Regions from separate parts of the Shouchella sp. JSM 1781072 genome, predicted to be linked through region 1. Evidence: riboswitches for the same ligand, from Rfam matches in the RefSeq annotation. Region 1 holds a riboswitch; each other region holds the start of a gene.

Region 1 (6,600 bases):
CTTGGATAAGAGACTGAATCGCTTCAGTATGATAATCTTTGGCCGTTTGAATTGTTTTCTCTATATTTGCGCGTTGGTGCTGAAATGGATTGGCTCCAGTGGCTTGTAATGCATCGTAGAGCGCCTGTAGAGTTGCTTTTGCATCACCAATCATTCGGACGGACGGATAATTACGATCAATCTCTTCTGGGTCAATATCAATATGGATGTAGGTGGCTTCTTCAGGGAGCAACGACCATGTATCCGTTCCATTTTGATTGGTCCGGTTGCCAACGAGTAGTATTAAATCACTTTGTTGGATCATTGGTTTATGAAAATGACCAACAGCTGTTTTTCCCATATAATAACCGATTGGACCAATGGACAGTGGATGCTCCTCATCAACGGATCCTTTCCCCATTGTCGTTGTCGCAACAGGGATCGAAAAGTCATCTTGTAAAGCACGCAACTCAGCTATCGCTTGAGAACTAATAACACCGCCACCCGCATAAATGAGCGGTCGTTTGGCAGATAAAATAAGTTTTGCGGCTTGTGCAATCGTCTGTTTGTCGGGAGAAAAACGATCAAGTGGAAAAGTAGAGTGTCCACCAACCCTTTTCGTGTTTACAGGATATTTGTGAAAATCATTAAAGAGGTCTTTTGGGCAAAGAAGAACAACGGGTCCTGGGCGACCGCTACCAGCAATTGCAAAAGCGCGGTCCACGTATTCCTCGACTCGCTCCTGAGTCGGAATTCGCTTCACCCATTTTGTGACGCCTTGAAAAAGGGTTTGATGATCAATTTCCTGGAAAGCATTTTTATCAACGTGATTCAAACCAATTTCTTCAACCAATGCAACAATCGGATAAGAAGCTTTTAACGATTCAGCCAATCCAGGCACAAGTAGTGTCGCTGCTGGACCATGCTGTGCGGTTACGACAGGAATTGTCTGTGTGCACATTCCGTACGCTTGTGCCATATAAGTACCTGCGTTTTCTTGTCTGTATCCTATTTGTTCAATGCCAATATCCGCGCAAGCTAGTGTAATAGAAGGGGGATTACTTTGCCCGAATACATATCGTACACCGTTTCTTTGTAAAGATGCTGCCAGTCGGCCAGCGTTGGTTGCAGTTGCATTCATATTGTTCACCTTTCTTTCAAAAAATTTCACTTGTTCATCTGTTTATATAAAGCGAGTAGTTGATCTTGGCTTGTTTGTCTTGGGTTCGTAAACCGATTCATGTCTTGAAACGCTTCAACCGCTAGCGCTTCCCACTCCGTTTCTTGGACGTTGTAAGTCGATAAGGTTGGAATTTCTAGGTCTAGGCGTAACTGACGAACGGCTTCAACAGCACGTTCTGCAGCAGCGATTGTTGAAAGACCCGTTACGTTTTCATCAAGTGCAGCCGCAATCTCTTTAAAGCGATCAGGGCAAGCTCTCAGGTTAAACATCATCACCTCAGGCAACGCAATGGCATTTGCAACACCATGTGGAATCCCGATCCTACCACCAAGGGCGTGGGCAAGGGCGTGAGCATTCCCGAGACCTACATTTTGAAATGCAATCCCTGCTAAAAGACTACCAGCCATCGTTTGTTCGCGAGCCAGTGCATTTGTTCCTTGAGAAACAGCCTGACGAAGAGATGCGCTTAATAAACGAATCGCTTGTAGTAAAATCGCATCAGTTAAAGGAGCTTTTCCATTCAAGGAATGAATGGATGTGTATCCTTCAATTGCATGGGTCAGAGCGTCCATCCCAGTCGCCGCAGTTAAATGTGGAGGTAAGCCATGAAGCAATAACGGATCGACCAAAGCAAGATCTGGGAACATAAAAGGACTGCCGATGCTTGCTTTACGCTTCTTCGTTTCGTCAGTAATAACGCTCCACATTGTCACTTCACTACCTGTGCCTGAAGTTGTAGGAATGACAAGTAATGGAAGCCCAGGTTTTGAAAAAGACCGCGTAGACTCATACTCTAAAATGTCTCCATCGTGCATAGAAAGAACGGAGGCGGCTTTAGCTGTGTCAATGACACTTCCACCACCTAAGGCTATAATTGCATCACAACCATTTTGGTTTATCTGATCCACAACCGTATGCACAACGGTAGAAGGTGGATTTGGAGGGATATCGCTAAAGAGTTTAAATGCGATGTTACTGTTTTCTAACACTTTTGAGATCGCCTTAACTAAACCTGATTCAATGAGACCGTTATCGGTAAGCAGAAGTGGCTTTTGTAAGCCTCGTTTTGTAAGTTCTTCTGCTAGTAATTGTGAAGAACCGCTTCCAAACGTAATCGCTGTTTTTGATAAAAATTGAAAGTCAACCTGTGACATGAAAAGACCTCCTAAGAACTGTGTTTAATTGAATTTTCTTCGTCAATTGCTTGATTTTTTTCCATGTATTTACGTCCGTATTCAGGTAGAAACAAAGTGAGGATACCAAAGATAAAAGGAGCTAAACAACAAATTGCCATCGCGCTGTAAAGCGTCATGATTTCACTCAACTGGCCAACAATAATGGACCCTAACGCTGCACCTAGAGTAATCGCTGTCAATACAATGCTTGTGCTTGCCGCAACCGTTTTAGAATGTAAACCTGGAATACGATAGAGAATCGTATAGGCTAGTGGAACAAAAGCGTATGCGCCATATCCACAAATGGCAGCGGCAATTGCTAAAATGACTAAATTTGATGTTTGCAACAAAATGAAATACGAGACAGGAAGAATAAATCCCCAAATCCAAATCAAAGGCTTATCATAACCGATTGATTTTGCCAAATAAGGAGAAGTTAATGACGCAATAGCGGAAAAAATAGGGATAAGCCCTAGAATAAAGCCAGTCTGACCAATCGTTAAGCCTAATGTGTCCGTTGCATGTGAAGGCCAAAATGTAAAAGCCGCTACCCAGATTAATGTGGTTGTTGGCCATGCAAAGGCTAGTAGCCAAACTGTTTTTAATTTCATTGCTTGAAGGATAGGATTTTTAGCTACTGTTGACTGTGACGCAACGTTCGTATTTGATGTCATTTCTTTTTTGTCGCGATAAAAGATCGGCCATAAAATAGCGAGAACGAGTACGAGACTACCTAATACGATTGCCGTCATGCGCCAGCCTCCAAAAAAAGCAAGGATGTAGACGATTGCCATCGTGCCAAGAGTTTGACCGATAGGCTGTAAGAAATTTTCGATTCCATTAATTTCTGTTAATCGAGTTTGAGGTACCCACTTCACTTTGACCACAACGACGGCACCTAAAATACTGACCATAATACTTTTGAATAGAATCATACTTGTCAGCATGGTGAACGTGTTTTGTGCGAGCCCAAACAAAAGAAGACCACTTCCACCAAGAAAAATCATGCCCATTATGCTATAGCGTGGATCAAGCTTTGTTGCTAGTGCCACAATAGGAATCGTAAGTAAACCAGCAATCAACTGTGAGATTCCAGCCAAATTACCAGCTGTATCATAGCCGAACTGAAGATCACTCATGATATCGGGCAAGACCATGCCGTAAGAAAAGCTTACCGTTTGCGCTAGCATCACCGTTATCCAAACCATTCCAAGTAATCCCCAGCCTCTTTTCTCGATGCTAGTCGTAACCTTGTTCATTTAATGGCCTCCTTTTATAAAAGCGCTTACAATTATTTATATACAGTTTACTGTACGTAAATTATACTGTCAACCAATAGCGTGAAAACTCAATCAGCTCAATTAGTGATAAAATGAATTACGTTTAAATGATGCTACCTTTCATTTTGCGTATGATCTTTTTCAACTGTTTATGAAGAATACCATTTCTTTAAGTTTTAAATTTTTTTTGCAGTTTGATACACTAAACATAACAACAATAAATTGAATAAAAACACCACTAGGGGTGCGCTAAGCTGAGAGAGACAAGGATGTCTTAACCCTTATGAACCTGATCTAGATGATACTAGCGGAGGGAAGTGGTTGAATCAGATGCGTCGTTTAATCGTTCAACACTTCTTTTCCTAAAAAAAGAGGTGTTTTTTATTTTTGAGGAGGAAAAGGGTATGGAAACATTCGTTGATGACGTGCACGAGCGAAAAGATGAGTTAATCCAACTTGTGAAAGACTTGATTGAGTTTGAAACACCAGCGCCGCCAGCTCGTAATACAGCAGGAATTCAAGCGTATATTGCGAACTATTTAAACGACTTAGGGGCAACGGTTGATCAGTGGGACGTTTATGAAGGGGATCCGAATGTAGTTGGCACATTAAAAGGATCGCACTCAGATACCTTTCACAGTTTGATTTTGAATGGTCACGTAGATGTCGCTTCTGTTGATAAGGATGAGGTGTGGAAGACGTCCCCTTTTTCTGCCGAGGTTATGGATGGAACGATTTACGGTCGTGGTGCTGCAGACATGAAAGGTGGTCTTGCTGCTTGTTTGTTTGCACTAAAACTTGCATCTGATTATGGTTTGAAGTTAAAGGGAGATGTCTTTTTACAGTCGGTTATCGGAGAAGAAGTGGGGGAAGCAGGGACGAAGCAATGTTGTGAGCGTGGCTATCAAGCAGACTATGCGATCGTCGCGGACACAAGTCACTGTGCCATTCAAGGTCAGGGCGGCGTCATTACAGGCTGGATTACAATTAAAAGTCCGACCACGCACCATGACGGCACGAGAAGACAAATGGTCCATGCAGGAGGAGGCGTGCATGGAGCAAGCGCAATTGAAAAAATGACAAAAATGATTACGGCTTTGCAAGAGTTAGAACGACACTGGGCTATTACAAAATCGTATCCTGGATTCCCCTCAGGAACCAACACGATTAATCCAGCCGTTATTGAAGGCGGACGGCATCCTGCTTTTGTAGCGGATGAATGCCGTTTATGGATAACGGTTCATTTTTACCCTGATGAAACGGTTGAAGAAGTCACAAAACAAATCGAAAACCATCTTCTTGCTGTTGCACAGGGAGATATATGGCTTCGAGATCATCCACCGCTGTTTGAATGGGGAGGCGAATCTATGATTGTTGATCGTGGCGAGGTGTTTCCTGCGTTTTCGGTTGATCAAGAACACGCTGCATTCTCGATGGTTACGGAAGCACACGAAGCGTTTTTTGGAGCACGACCAGATGTGGAAATGTCTCAAACGGTCACGGATGGAGGTTGGCTAGCCTCTTACGGTATCCCAACGATTCTTTATGGACCAGGGAAATTAGAACATGCGCATGCTGTGAATGAGCAATTAAATATTGAGGAGCTCATGAATTATACGCAGTCGTTGCTTCGTTTTATGATTAGCTGGTGCAACACGCCAAAAAGTAGCGCAGATTAATGCGCTACTTTCTTACCACAAGGTGGAGAGCGGTCCGTGTTCGCCAAAGACAGGATCATGACTTGGTTTCGGGACTTCTGTAATTTTTTGAATATGTTTTTCTTTCTCTGCAGGGTCACCTGTACATAAATCATATGGAACGCCTTCAGGATACGCGCCGATAACAGCAAATGACTCGCTACCATCAATAAATTTATGGCCGGTTCCTGCTGGTAAGATTAACACATCGCCGACACCAACTTCGAGCTGCTCGCCAGACACACCCCCAACTTGTAACGTTGCTTCACCTTCGACCACAACTAATACTTCATGGGCGTTGCTATGGTAGTGATGATAGTCAAAAATGCCACCACGCCAAGAGTTATACCAGTGATTTTCTTTTAAAATTTGTTCAATGCTATCTTCATTTTCAAATACCGCTTGATAATGCACAAATGGATAGCTCGGATGGTTTGGAACCCGCCCATCATCATTAAAATAATGTTGCTTCACCGTAACTTGATTTAAATCTCGCATCTGAAAAGCCTCCCATTTCCCTTTTATTATCTATACCACCCTAATGAGAGCGCAAACATAAAACAATCGACAGGAATGAGAATAAAGTTGTTTACGAAACGAGAAAGCGGGTAAAGAATTCCAAATAAATCCAAATCATTAGAGGTGTGAAGAATGAAGCGAAAACTAATGAAAGCTGAACAAGATCGCGTAATCAGTGGCGTTTGCGGGGGAATTGCAGACCATTTGGGGATCCCATCCCTCGCTGTCCGCTTGATTTTTCTTGTTATCCCCGCTAACGTTTTAATTTATGTGATCTTGGCAATGTATTTAGAGACAAATCCGGTTATCTAAGGGGAGGATGAAAATTTACAATACCAAATCCCATTCATGAATCTCAAAATCTCTTGCTCGTTCGACGACGTAAGGATCATTTTGCACAAGCTCTAGTAATTCTTCGAAAGTATTCGTTTGATAGATGACGAGCCCTCCTGTTCCGTCGATAAAGCGGCCGTTGGCAAAGATTTTTCCGTCTGCCTTTTTCTCCTGAAGGTATGCGACGTGAGCTTCACGATAGTCTTCGCTTTTCTGTTCATCTAGCATCGGTAAAAGTACGGCATAATAAGTCATAGGTCACTTCTCCTTATGATTAGATTTCGATTTTTCGTAAAATGACAGATTGAAAGGTTAGTTCGCCCCCAATTACGTGTTTAGGTACGACGGTAAATGATTCAATGGAAAAATGTGCAGTTAACAATGTTTGAAGGGCGTCATCTTCATAGAAAGAGAAAAATCGTTTTGGCTCGTAA
Region 2 (6,600 bases), on a different contig from region 1:
TAACGTTTGGTGACATGAGTGCTTTCACGACGATTGGCGACACACTGGCTGATTTTAGTTCAAGAGGCCCTGTGAATTATACAGCCGCCATCAAACCAGAAGTGGTAGCGCCTGGTGTAGATGTATTGTCAACCGTTCCAAGCTACATGGCAGGACCTGAGTTTATTGGCGATTATGAATTTTCTTACGGAAGAGCTTCAGGTACATCGATGTCTTCCCCTCACGTAGCAGGGATTGCAGCGCTTATGCTTCAAGCAAATGAAGCGTTAACGCCAGCAGAAGTGAAAACCAAACTGATGAACACATCTGTACCATTGACGAATGATTACAATGTCTTTGAGGTAGGTGCTGGACGTGTAGATCCACAAGCAGCGATCGATTCAACAATGATGTTCCAATCAACGATGGACGCTTTACATGTGGAAGATAGCTTACTAACGATTATCCCTGACCGTACAGGCGCACTAAGCTTTGGGCCAGTGAGCACGGCAACAGGAAACATTCGTGAACTTCAAAGCCTTCGTATTTCAAATACAGGTGAAGAAGCAAAATCATTTACGGTTCAAACTCAATTTGAAGCAGTGAACGGAACGCTACCAGCAGGAGCAAGTGGGATGACGCTGCAGACAAATACGTCGATTACTGTTCCAGCAGGTGAAACCGTGACGAGCAATAGTTTCTTAGTGGCACCAAAAATTGCGAGACAAGGATTATATGGCGGCTATATGGTCTTCACAAATAAAGATGATTCATCTGAAGTGTACCGTGTCCCATTTGGAACGTATGTGTCTGAACAGGCAATTGCGGACCTGCCAATTGGTCAACCTGTCGTCGCGTCAATTCCAGCATCATAAAAGAATATGTGGGGGAGAGCGTCTCCCCTTCTTACTAAGGGTGTAACATATGGCGAAAAAAATCTGGACGAGTATCCGCTTAGTACTTATGACAATCTTTTCATTTCTGTTCTTCGTTGTGTTGCTCGTTTTTATACAAAGTAATGGCGAAGAAGGCGCAGGAATCGAACTATTTGGCTACACTTCTTTCACCGTTCTGTCCAATAGTATGGAGCCAACGTTTCATGCCGGCGACGTGATTATTATTGAACAAAATGAAGACGTAAGAAATGGGGATGTCGTCACGTATATGACGCCAGAACGCCGTTTGTTTACACATCGAATTGTTGGTGAAGCAAGAGAAGACGGGAAAACCTTCTATACAACGAAGGGAGATAATAACTCTATTGAAGATCGACTCCCCATTGTTGATGAACAAATTGTAGGTGTTCACCGCTTCACGATACCGAAAATCGGGCTGATCTCCGAGTCAATTCAAAATAATGTTGATATGCGCTATGTTGTTTTTATTCCTTTAGTCATTTTTCTCATTATAACCATCATGGAATTTACGCAAAGAAAACATAAGAAACCTGAGGAGGAGCAACTTTATGAAAAAGAAAGCACTTAAACTCTCATTACTAGGTACCGCATTTGCAGGAGCGTTAGTTTTTACAGCGACATCAACAGGCTCATTTGCCTGGTTCACGGATTCAGTGGAAGCAACTGGCGAAATTCAAGGGGGAACCTTAGAATTAAACAATGGTGAAGACATCAATGGATCGATTGTCGAAGCGTCAAACTTTGCGCCATCTCAGCTCATCTTTGGGGATTGGTTGTCTGTTGAAAATACAGGAACCCTTGATACACACTTGCAAGCGACTTATGCACACAACGTCAATTTAGAAGTGCCGATTGACGCTTACAAAGTCGGCTATATTGCGCTCAAATATACTGTTGCTCCAGGAAGAGATGTCTATGAAGATGCCCAGTACCGTTTGGATCAACTTTTTAATGGCGTCACAAATGAAGTTCAAACGTTTTCAGCTGCATCTAACGCAGGTTCCGATGATGTTGAAGTGTTAGTTGCATTAGTGGATGAAAGTGATTACGACCAAAACACTGGTGAGCTCTTCTTAGGAGACGGGGCGCAATCAGGAACGGATAATGAATTTTGGCAGCTTGATGAGGGACAGTACATTGACCTTAATTTTGGTGTAAAGCTTGATGCGAATGCCGGGAACGAGTACCAGGGCGCTGTTTATCAAGCCGTTCTGGAAGTGTTAGCGAAACAAACAGATAATGGGTCTGAATATTAATCGTTAGAAGAGACCGGTCCGGCTTATGCCGAGACCGGTCTCTTCATTGTGGATAATGAGATGTTAAATACGAGGTTGCCTCTTCTTTTGTTACATCTAGCTGAAGTAATCCTTTTAGAAGAGTTTGTTCATATGCTGAAGCAGGCTTGGTTTCTTGACATTGCGGCCAATCCTGGTCGGAGGTAAATGTTAAAACCGGTAGATCGTTCATAAAGCCAGCTACGACTAGTTTGTTGTACCATCCGTCTTCTAAGGTGAGTGAACCTTTTTTGTACAATTCGTCAAAATCGATTGAAAGAAAATCGAGCTGATTTTCTTGTTTCACAACATCAATAAATTGCTCGGTTGTAATAAGATAGGCTTTCGAAAAAGTATGTGTATGCGGTTTGATTTCATTCCGAATAAAAGCCACCCCTCCAAATCCCCATTTTGTTTGCTCTTTTGCAAAATAAAGATCATAGGGTAACCGAAACGGAGTGGAGCAAAGAGGAGGGGTACGATCGCGAGCCCCTCTCTCTACTTTTGATGAGCCATCAGGCCGTCCGCCTTGTATATAACAAAGAAAACGTTCTTCAAGCATGTTCGAGCCGTAGCTCGCATACCATACGTGTGTCATGTAACAGCCTCAAGCGACACAGGCCATGATTCTTTTGTATACGCCATTTCCCAAAAGGCGTATTCTAATTGGCAGCTTTTCAAGAAATGATCAAGCATGTCTTGTTTTTGAGCTGCGGTTGCTTCCTGCGCAAGTTCATCAAGACGATTACAAAAAATGGCTGTAACGCTCATCTCACCGCCGGAACGGTAAAAGGAAATCCAATCGTAAAACGGATGATCCTCTTCGGGCTTGAAGGTTTCGTATAAATAATCGCCAATCACTTGATAAGTCCAAGGGCAGGGGAGTAGCACAGCTAAAACGTCTGCTAATGACCCCGTTTGAGCAACATCAAGCATATGCCTTGTATAATGATGTGCAGTTGGTGCTAATGGCTCGTGGTGCAAGTCTTCATAAGCAACCCCTGCAACTTGGCAGAAATTATTATGCGGGTGAATTTCGCTGTGGAGAATAAACGAAATTTGCTCATTAAACATGGCAATATCGTCTCTTGATGTGCTTTTGTTAATCGCTAATCCATAAATTTGCATAAACGTGTTTAAGTACTCAAAGTCTTGTTTGACGTAGTGGATTAAAGCTTCAGGTTCGAGCGTACCTTTCCCGATGCCTTGAACAAATGGGTGCTGAAGAATCGCTTCAAATACGGGGTTTGCTTTCTGTCTTAATTCGTTACTAAAACTCATAAAAATAACCTCCTTTTTGTTCACAAAGGGAGGACCCTAAAGGAGTGCCAGCAAATAGTGCTGCAGCTCCACTTCCCTACGCTGGTATTAACCAGATCAGGTTCAAAGGGTCAAAGCTAAGCTTTTCTCAGTCAAAAGACGCCCCTAGTGGTTCTCTTTTAGTGAACCATACATTGACAGATTATTCAATTCTTTTTACATGAAAAAAAGCATGGTAGGTAAACCATGCTTCAAACATATTAATTATCCTTCGACTTTATTTTCTGCTCGTTTTTCGATTTCCGTTTTCGCTTCTTCTCCCTCGCTCGGTTTCTTAGATAGGAACCATCCACCAAGCACGATTAAGACAAGTACACTGTAGAAGAATAGTTTCCAACCTGTCGAGTGTGGAAATTCATGCGGAATAACACCTATCGCATCGTGAGCCAGGACTTGCACAGCGAGTTTTACACCTACCCAGCCAACAATAATGAAAGCCGCTGTTTCAAGCCCAGGTCGTTTTTGTAAAAGCACCACAAATTTTGAAGCAGCAAAACGCATGATTAGAAGGCCGATAAATCCGCCTAAGAAAACAACGACAAACTGCCCAACGTCCATACTTCCTACGGTTCCAAGTCCTGTAGGTGTTAGTGCAGTTGCAAGCGCGACAGCAGCTAAGATTGAGTCGACTGCGAAGGCAATGTCGGCAATCTCTACTTTAAATACTGTTGTCCAGAACCCACTGCCTTTTTTTACTTTCGTGATTCCAGCGGCTTGCTCTTGTTTTTTGACGACATGTTTTCGGAACAAATGATTTAACGCAATAAATAATAAGTATGCGGCACCGAGTGCTTGAACTTGCCAAACATCCACTAAGAATGAAATGACAAATAACGAAGCTAATCGGAAAACGAATGCACCAGCTAACCCGTAAAACAGGGCTTTTTTACGTTCCTTGTCGGGTAAATGTTTCACCATAATAGCTAAAACAAGTGCATTATCTGCGGCAAGAATCCCTTCTAAAGCAATAAGAACAAGTAATACCCAGCTGTATTCTAATAATAAAGCTGCATCCATAGTCAACACGCCTCTCTTAGTTTGCACCCCTTAGGTTCGACAAAACGAGTCAATTTATGAATACAAAAAGACCCCTGCCTTGTACGAACGAGGCAAAGGTCTTGCTAGACATTATGTATATCATGCCAAACAAAGCCGGTGGAAGTTCTCCACGTAATGACGACTTTGGTTCAAGTTATAGAAACTTGCAGCTACTCCCCTTTGAAGGAATGTATGTGATTGTTAAAAATAGTATATGTGAAGAGCCATGATCCGTCAAGAAAAATTTCAAAATAATGAAACGGGTGAGCATAATGCGCTTCTAATTCGGGTAGAGATGAATAATGAAGAAAAGGATGTGGTGTAAGGTGCGGCTTGAACATCGTATGATCGAAGCAAACGGTTATCACTTTCATGCTGTTTGTGCGGGACCTAAAGATGGAGAACTTGTCTTAATGTTACACGGATTTCCAGAGTTTTGGTATGGATTTAGACATCAAATAACTGAGCTTGCCAAGAATGGTTATTATGTTGTTGTACCCGACCAAAGAGGCTATAACGAAAGCGATAAACCTCAGACGATTGAATCGTATACACTTGATGAATTGCGAGATGACTGTGAAGCGATGATTGACTTTTTTAACAGAGAGCAAGCGATTGTTATTGGGCATGACTGGGGCGGTGCGGTTGCTTGGCATTTAGCAGCTACAAGACCAAATCGTGTGAAAAAACTCATTCCAGTAAATATTCCTCATCCTGCTGATATGCCAAAAGGAATGGTGAAAAATCCGACTCAGTTTGTTCGAAGTTTGTATATGGTATTTTTCCAATTGCCGTATTTGCCAGAGAAAGTATTGAAGACAGATGCTTTTACGTACATGGCGAAAGGGTTAAAGTGGACAGGTCGTCATGGTGCGTTTGACAAAGAGGACTTGGAGCATTACCGAACAGCTTGGTTACAGCCAGGGGCGATCAAAGCGATGTTAAATTGGTATCGAGCAGTACGAATTGATTTTCGCCACGGATGGAAGGCGCTTGACTTTAACATCGATGTGCCGACGACAATCCTTTGGGGGCTGGATGACCCATTCCTTTCAAAAACGCTAGCGAAAGAAAGCTTGAAACGTTGTACACAAGGAGAACTTATTTATATTGGGGATGCGACGCATTGGGTTCACCATGAATATCCTAGCATCATTAATCATCTAATACTAAAGAGCCTAAGCAAAAACGAGTCTCAATCGGAACAAGTACTGAGCGACTAGGCAACCGAGATTTCCATTATTCTCTTTCTAGTGTTACGATACGTTTATTCAGATTAAAGGAGGGATCGTTCAAATGATTCATGTTCTGATCTCAAGAAAGAATGATTAAATGCAAGATGCATCACCTGTAGACGATGGTAGTTAAATGTCCTTCGTTTATCCACAGGCTGAGGCGTGTGCGTTTTTTGTGTATCACAAAATGATGGAGGTCTTTTAACACTTATGATTGAAACACATACAAGAACGATCCAAGATATCATTGTCGTTGGTGTAGAACGGCAAGAAGACGAACATTTTCAATATGGAATGGAAGAGCTTGAGAATTTGGCGAAAGCGCTCGATTTAAACCCGGTTGCTTCATTGTCGCAGAAACTTCGTACACCCAATCAAACGACGTATATTGGGAGTGGGAAAGTCAATGAACTCTCAAGGTTAGTCGAGACATGTGACGTAAACTTAGTCATTTTTAATGATGAGCTTTCGCCTTCGCAAATTCGAAACTTAGAGAAAGAGCTTGAAGTGACGGTTTATGATCGAACAATGCTCATATTAGATATATTTGGCGAGCGTGCGAAAACGAATGAGGCACAGCTTCAAGTTGAAATCGCACGACTTAAATATTTGTTGCCTCGACTTGTAGGCATGCGCGCATCATTAAGTAGGCAAGGGGGAAGTGGATCGGGCTTAGCAAACCGTGGAGCTGGTGAAACAAAGCTTGAACTTGATCGAAGAAAGATTGAAAGTCGCATAAGCGCGTTAGAGAAAGATCTTGAAATGATTGTTGATCGTCGACAGACGCAACGGCAAAAGCGTAAAAATGAAGGCATTCCTGTTGTAGCACTAGTAGGC
Region 3 (6,600 bases), on a different contig from region 1:
TTCCCAGAGCTGTGGGAGCTTCGGACAACCATTTAACAAAAAGCGATTTTCATCCTCAAACGTTAACAGGCACAGGTGTCGCTCTAGCTCACCTGTGCCTACTTATTATGTTGCTTGAATAAATCGAAATGGAAAGTGCTTTGCTTGACCTGTATTGTCAATGCCAACTCGCTTCGTTGCGATCACTGTCGAAGTCGATTGTCCATCATCTGCAATATAAAGAGGACCAGTCAGCAAACTTTGACCATATGCGGCCATCGGGATTCCCATCGCTTTTGTCAATTTACCTGGTCCATTCGAAAACTGTTTATCTCCTGCAAATTTCCCGCGCAATTCTTCCATCGCCTCAACCCCATATATCGGTTCAACACCGCGGATTAAAACCGCTTCTGGTTGATCAATACCTTCCGAAACAATATTAAGCAAGCAATGGGTATGCATCGTATACGTGTACACGTGACCCGCCTCACCATATAAGATTTCAGTCCGTTTCGTCCGCTTTCTCCCGTAGCTATGACAAGCCCGATCCAACACGCCTAAATATGCCTCGGTTTCCGTAATACGGGCAACCAGTTTATTCCCGTTCAACGTATGAACTAACAACTTACCAACAAGTGCTTTTGCTAGTGCCAACGTCGGTTGTTCATAAAACGATTGGTCCATTCTTTTACTTTCCATGGTTCACCTCTTTCCTTCTAACTCAAGCGAATATCCGATGTTGGAAAGACCGGAAACAAATGTCCTAATGAATAAGCGATCACTATTAATCCTACTAATAGAAACACAAATTGTCCATCAAGTCGTCGACAACGCATTGTATAAAAATACGTTCTTTTCTGTCCATGCTCTTGAAACTGTTTCACCTCCATTGCAATCGCTAAACGTTGTGCGCGCCGAATCGCTTGTGTTAAAAGAGGAATGACATAAAATGAAAACGCCCGATAAAGTCGGTTTCCTTTTTGATTTCTACCCTGCCCTCGAATACGATATGCATAACGTAACGTTTGATAGTCTTCTACCATAATTGGCAGCATTCGTACAGCTGCTAAAAAAGCATACGCATAAGCTGGAGGCATATGTAACTGTTGCATTAATGAATAAAATAAATGAACAGGCTTTGTCGTTAAAAGAAACAATAAGCCAAGAGTCGCAAATAATGTTGCCCGTAAGCCAAGATGGATACCTGTATAAAAACTTTCTTCTGTAATATGAACAAGTCCCCATTGGAACCACGTTGTCTCCCCTTGACCGAAAAAAATCATTGTCGTGGACGCTGAGACAAATAAGAATAAAAATGAGGCGATGTACAGACTAACATATCCTTTAGGGTGGCCCGAACAGAACACCGTCAGAATAAGAAAACTTGCAAGCATGAACAAAAGAACATTTGGATTATGAATAAATACAATGAGCCCAAAGATGGCGAGTAAGCATAAAAGTTTGACAGTAGGATTCATTTTCATTAGAAATGTTCCATTAACCGAGTAAGCCACGTTCTTGCCTCCTCTCCCTGCAAACGAGCTGACCTTTTTCAATGACCCACTGTTGCGTAGCAAAATGCTCGACTAACGTTTCATCATGGGTAACCATAAGAATGGTTCCTCCCGCTTGGCGAAAGCGTTCCATTTCATTAAGGACAGCAAAGGTTTGGCTAGCATCTTGTCCAAATGTCGGTTCATCTAACAAAAGAAACGCTTTTTGATTTACAAAAGCTGTCGCTACACTTAGCCGTCTTTTTTGCCCAACCGACAATCGATAAGGATGCATTTGACGGTGTTCTGCGAGACCGAATTGGTAAAGTATGGATGCCACTGCCTCTTCTTGCGCATCGGTTGTTGCCGAATAAACAAGCTCTTGCTCAACCGAAGTTGTGACAAATTGATATTCAGGGTTTTGAAAGACAAAATTCATTCGATCCGTCACGTCTTCTTTGTTTGCAACAGCGTGACCGTTTATGTCATATTGCCCAATATGTGTCAGTAAATTCATTAAACCGTAGAGAAATGATGACTTCCCTGCACCATTCACACCTGTTATACAAATCCAATCTTTTTGATAAACCTTCGCTTGTTTAATGGCAACCAAGCTTTTCTTTTTCCGAAGTAGCGTCCAGTTTGTCAGGGTCAGCATCGTTTTTTCTTTGTTCGGTAAGGACGTCAATAAGGGATTCTGTTGAGTATACTCACGCCAAGCACTCGGATACCAAATTCCTGTTGCCTTAATTTCGTTTCGATAGTGCTGAAAAAAAGATGATGGCTTCGTATCTGCTATAAGTTGTCCATTTTGATTTAGTAATAAGATTCTATCCATGTGAGGCAAGGCTTCCGTCAGTCGATGTTCAACAGCGATGACCGTTTTACCTTTTGTTTGCTTAGCAATTTCTTCCCAAAGCTTCTCTGCTCCATGTGGATCTAATAAAGCAGAAGGTTCGTCTAAAATCATGCATTCTTCATTTTGAATCATAGCAGATGCAAGGGCTAACCGCTGCTTCATCCCCATTGAGAGCGTTTGAATAGCTGTATGTGGTTGTTGATCTGGTAAACCAACTTTGCGCAATATGCGTTTGATAATAGGACGCATCTCTGATGTTGGCACAGACTGATTTTCCAGCATAAATCCAAGCTCCTCATCCATATAAGGCATACAAAACTGCGAATCAGGATCTTGAAAGACGTAACTACATGATGGAAGTTTTAGATTGTCCACCTCAATATTTAATCCGTTTAAAGAATCACTCAAACCTGCAATTACTTGCATTAGCGTGGATTTCCCTGCTCCGCTTGGACCTAGAATTAACACGTTCTCCCCCGGTTTTACTGCCAACGATACACGCTCTAAAATTGTACGACTTGTACTGCTGCTTTGAACTGTTAAGTTACGAAACTGAATGCTGTATGATTGACTCATGAATATGGTTTTCCGTTATGTTCGTTTGGTTGAATGTCACTCAGCACACCTGTTTTTTGCAAAGCTTGCACAAGTTTCGCTGCCAATACGCCTGTAATTAAGATCGCTCCCACTGTCCGAAAAACAATTCGTAGCGTTAAGACCCACGCAGAAAGCTGGCCGATATTTGCATATAGAAAATCTAAACCGAGAGAAGCAAAGCTTGCAAAAACTCCACCTAACATCGCGGTCCAAATTGTAAATACTTTATATCTAAATAAAGCGAACGCGCACTCCATTCCAATCCCTTGAGCAATCCCGTAAATAAGTAAAATACCTCCGTAGGGAGATCCTGCAATGAATTCTCCTGATGCCGCTGCCGTTTCCGCAATAAGTGCAATGAACGGTTTTCGAATAATCAATGCGGCAAGCGTTCCTGCAATAAACCACATTCCATAAATAAGTTGTTCAAGCTGTAATCCAAAGACGCCAACTAAATCACTAATAGGACTCCATAAGCGATACACTACAGCAAATACGGTTGCAATCATGACCGTAACTAAAATATCCACCAACGTTAATTTTTTTCTTTTCACCATTTTCTCTCCATCCCACCACCAAGAAAACCAAAAAAACGCTCCATCTAAACGATGGAACGACGTATGTAAATAAACCGGTTGTGTATTACACATCCCTACAACTTACATATCGCACTTCCCTTCGCTAGCATTATCTAGATCAGGTAAAGGGTTAAGGACAAGTCCTCTCTCAGCTTTTTGCACCCCTAGTGGCTATTAAATTTTATCGTACAAATTAATTAGATCATACTCTCTATTGATTCGCAAGTGATTGTTTTAAATTTTCTAATTCTAATAAATCATGCAGTGAATGGATCTCAAAAGTCGGCTTACTGTCGGTATTGTTCAGCAATTGGTCTCGGTTTAACCAAACAGATGGTATGTTGCTTGCGTTCGCACCCAATATATCCGTATGTAGATTATCTCCGACCATTAACGTTTCATTAGGAGCAATCTCCAAACGAGCAAGGGCTTCTTCAAACATACGTACCTTTGGTTTCCCTTGCCCAAAAGCACCAGAAATTAAAATGTGATCAAAGTAAGGAACAAGCTCTGGCGTCAGTTCTAATTTTGTGTTTTGTAAATCTGGTGAGCCATTCGTGATTAAAACAAGCTGTACGTTATCTTTTAATGCATTTAAAGTTGAAAAAGTGTCCTCATAAACAACTGGGTGTTTTCGTCTTTCAATCGGAAAAAGATGTGCAAGTTCCAACGCAAAAGCCTCATCCTGAACACCAAGCTTTTGTAATCCCCCGTACCACGCTTCTCTTTGGTAGTGTGGAGCAACTTCTCGTAATGCGGCGAAGTCTTCTCCATCGTCACGAAATTCTCCCCATAACCCTTCAAAAGGATTAATGCCAATATTCACTGTAAACGGGTAAGTGTCGTAACCTTGATATAACGTTCTTGCTTCATGGCGTACAAACGATTCTAACTGATTTGGGTCAACGTTTTTTTCAATAGATGCATGAAGACACGTCTGCCGAAATGCAAGCGCGATGCTTTTTTTATCCCAAAGTAACGTATCATCTAAATCAAAGAAAACTGCTTTTATCATTCATTCCTCCGTTAATAACGATTAATCTTGCTCAATCTTAACAATCCAGCCAAGACGATCTTCTTCTTCTCCCACATAAAGCTTCGTTAAATAATCGTAAAGTCGTTGTGCTAATGGGCCTGTCTTATTTTCATTTATAACAATGGTTTCTTCATTCCATTCCAATTGTCCAACTGGTGAAATGACCGCAGCGGTCCCTGTTCCAAACGCCTCTTCCAAGATGCCGTCTCGCGATGCTTGATAAATCTCTTCAATCGACAGCTGTTTTTCTTGAACCGGAATTTCCCATTCTTTGAGTACTTGAATCACGCTATCCCGTGTAACCCCTGGTAAAATACTGTCATTTAATTTCGGCGTAACAACTTCACCGTTCACTTTAAAGAATACATTCATACTTCCTACTTCTTCAATATACTTCTTTTCACTTGCATCAAGCCATAGAACTTGTGCCTTTTCTTTCGCTGTCGCTCGAGCTTGTGCTTTGTAAGCCGAACAATAGTTACCAGCCGTTTTCGCCGTACCAGTTCCGCCTGGCGCTGCACGTGTATAACGTTCTTCAACTAGTATACTAACAGGTGCCATACCTTCTTTGTAATAGGCACCAACTGGCGATAAAATAATCATTAATTTGTATGACTGTGACGGCGCAACACTTAAATTAGTTTCTGTTGAAATAATAAAAGGGCGAATATAGAGAGAAGTGCCGTCTTTTTTTGGAATCCATTTTTTATCAATCGTTAACAGTTCTTTTAAGTACGTTAACACTTGATCCTCATCAATCGCCGGGATGTTTAATCGCTCGCTCGAACGATTTAATCGCTTAATGTTCATATCTGGTCGAAACAAATGAATCGCATCATCTTTTTTTGAGCGATACGCTTTTAACCCTTCAAATACCGTTTGACCATAATGAAAAACCATTGCAGCAGGATCTAATGTTAAAGGTTGATAAGGAATAATTCGTGGACTGTACCAGCCTTTATCTTCGGAGTAATCCATGATAAACATGTGATCGGTGAAGACCGTTCCAAATACAAGTGAATCGTCATTAGGTTTCTGCTTTTCGTGTGTACATTTCATAATTTCTAGCGTATGTTCTGTCATAAAAAGCTTCCTTTCTAACTCCTAATAAAATGTGTACGTTTTGTCCATACTAAAAAATATACTCTTTATCATTTACGAAAAATAGCGATCAATTGACTTATAACCGAACGAAAAATGAATTCTTCCGGCTTATAATTGTTCGCCATCCATGAATCTCTTGAAATGATAAAATTTATTCTTATTACTATAACATGAATTTATATTTTCAAACAGTTTAAAAATTAGGTATATGAATGAACTTGATCGATGAGAGAAAGGAAAAGAGATGAGACGATACGAAGAACTAAGAAAAGGTGAAACTGGCGCTTGGTTAAGCATCGGCACGTATCTTTTTTTAGCTAGTTTAAAATTAGTCATCGGCTATATTTTTCTATCACAAGCGTTAATTGCAGACGGCTACAACAACGCAGCAGACATTATCGTTTCTGTAGCGGTGCTCGTAGGGTTACGAATTTCTCAAAAACCACCTGATGATGATCACCCTTACGGTCACTTTAGAGCGGAGCATATCGCAGCGTTATTAGCGTCGTTCATTATGGCGGTAATTGGGATACAAGTTTTAATTAATGCAGGCACCAGCTTATTTAATCGTGAAACTGTTGAAGCTCCTAGTTTAATTACTGCATGGGTTGCTGGCTTTAGCGCAGTTGTGATGTTGCTCGTCTATCGTTACAACCGCAAACTAGCTAAAAAAATTAATAGCCAAGCTTTAATGGCCGCTTCACAAGATAATAAAAATGATGCCCTTGTGAGTGTCGGTGTAGTCATAGGGATCATCGGCTCTCATTTTCACTTAGGATGGATTGATTCCCTAACCGCTTTTATTATCGGTCTAATCATTTGTTATACAGCGTGGTCTATTTTCAAAGATGCGAGTCATTCGTTAACCGATGGGTTTAATGATGAGGCATTAAGTCCGTTCAAATCCACGGTTTTAGCAATCGAGGGCATTGAAGATGTTCTTGCATTAAAAGC

Evidence for each region. Region 1 has a riboswitch for thiamine pyrophosphate ahead of ACE1TH_RS10765 (acetylornithine deacetylase). Riboswitches for the same ligand answer to the same signal wherever they lie in the genome.
Region 2: it holds a riboswitch for thiamine pyrophosphate, as region 1 does, so the genes downstream of both, tenA (thiaminase II) here and ACE1TH_RS10765 (acetylornithine deacetylase) in region 1, are expected to answer to the same signal.
Region 3: it holds a riboswitch for thiamine pyrophosphate, as region 1 does, so the genes downstream of both, ACE1TH_RS07135 (ECF transporter S component) here and ACE1TH_RS10765 (acetylornithine deacetylase) in region 1, are expected to answer to the same signal.

What each region holds. Positions count from the first base shown of each region.
Region 1 is NZ_JBHFQE010000002.1:276,752-283,351, reverse strand. Features, by position in the region: gene ACE1TH_RS10780 (acetolactate synthase catalytic subunit) at 1-1,120, opposite strand, end outside; gene ACE1TH_RS10775 (iron-containing alcohol dehydrogenase) at 1,147-2,316, opposite strand; gene ACE1TH_RS10770 (MFS transporter) at 2,328-3,596, opposite strand; TPP riboswitch at 3,848-3,950, shown strand; gene ACE1TH_RS10765 (acetylornithine deacetylase) at 4,022-5,296, shown strand; gene ACE1TH_RS10760 (cupin domain-containing protein) at 5,309-5,812, opposite strand; gene ACE1TH_RS10755 (PspC domain-containing protein) at 5,966-6,145, shown strand; gene ACE1TH_RS10750 (YciI family protein) at 6,161-6,421, opposite strand; gene ACE1TH_RS10745 (class I SAM-dependent methyltransferase) at 6,441-6,600, opposite strand, start outside.
Region 2 is NZ_JBHFQE010000003.1:59,605-66,204, reverse strand. Features, by position in the region: gene ACE1TH_RS14245 (S8 family serine peptidase) at 1-854, shown strand, start outside; gene ACE1TH_RS14240 (signal peptidase I) at 904-1,464, shown strand; gene ACE1TH_RS14235 (TasA family protein) at 1,445-2,152, shown strand; gene ACE1TH_RS14230 (hypothetical protein) at 2,196-2,768, opposite strand; gene tenA (thiaminase II) at 2,765-3,451, opposite strand; TPP riboswitch at 3,508-3,607, opposite strand; gene ACE1TH_RS14220 (TerC family protein) at 3,695-4,507, opposite strand; yybP-ykoY riboswitch at 4,546-4,719, opposite strand; gene ACE1TH_RS14215 (alpha/beta fold hydrolase) at 4,855-5,751, shown strand; gene hflX (GTPase HflX) at 5,974-6,600, shown strand, end outside.
Region 3 is NZ_JBHFQE010000001.1:1,354,401-1,361,000, forward strand. Features, by position in the region: gene kynA (tryptophan 2,3-dioxygenase) at 1-36, shown strand, start outside; gene ACE1TH_RS07120 (DNA-3-methyladenine glycosylase) at 106-678, opposite strand; gene ACE1TH_RS07125 (energy-coupling factor transporter transmembrane component T family protein) at 696-1,493, opposite strand; gene ACE1TH_RS07130 (ABC transporter ATP-binding protein) at 1,477-2,907, opposite strand; gene ACE1TH_RS07135 (ECF transporter S component) at 2,904-3,485, opposite strand; TPP riboswitch at 3,585-3,682, opposite strand; gene ACE1TH_RS07140 (HAD family hydrolase) at 3,718-4,521, opposite strand; gene ACE1TH_RS07145 (branched-chain amino acid aminotransferase) at 4,543-5,625, opposite strand; gene ACE1TH_RS07150 (cation diffusion facilitator family transporter) at 5,891-6,600, shown strand, end outside.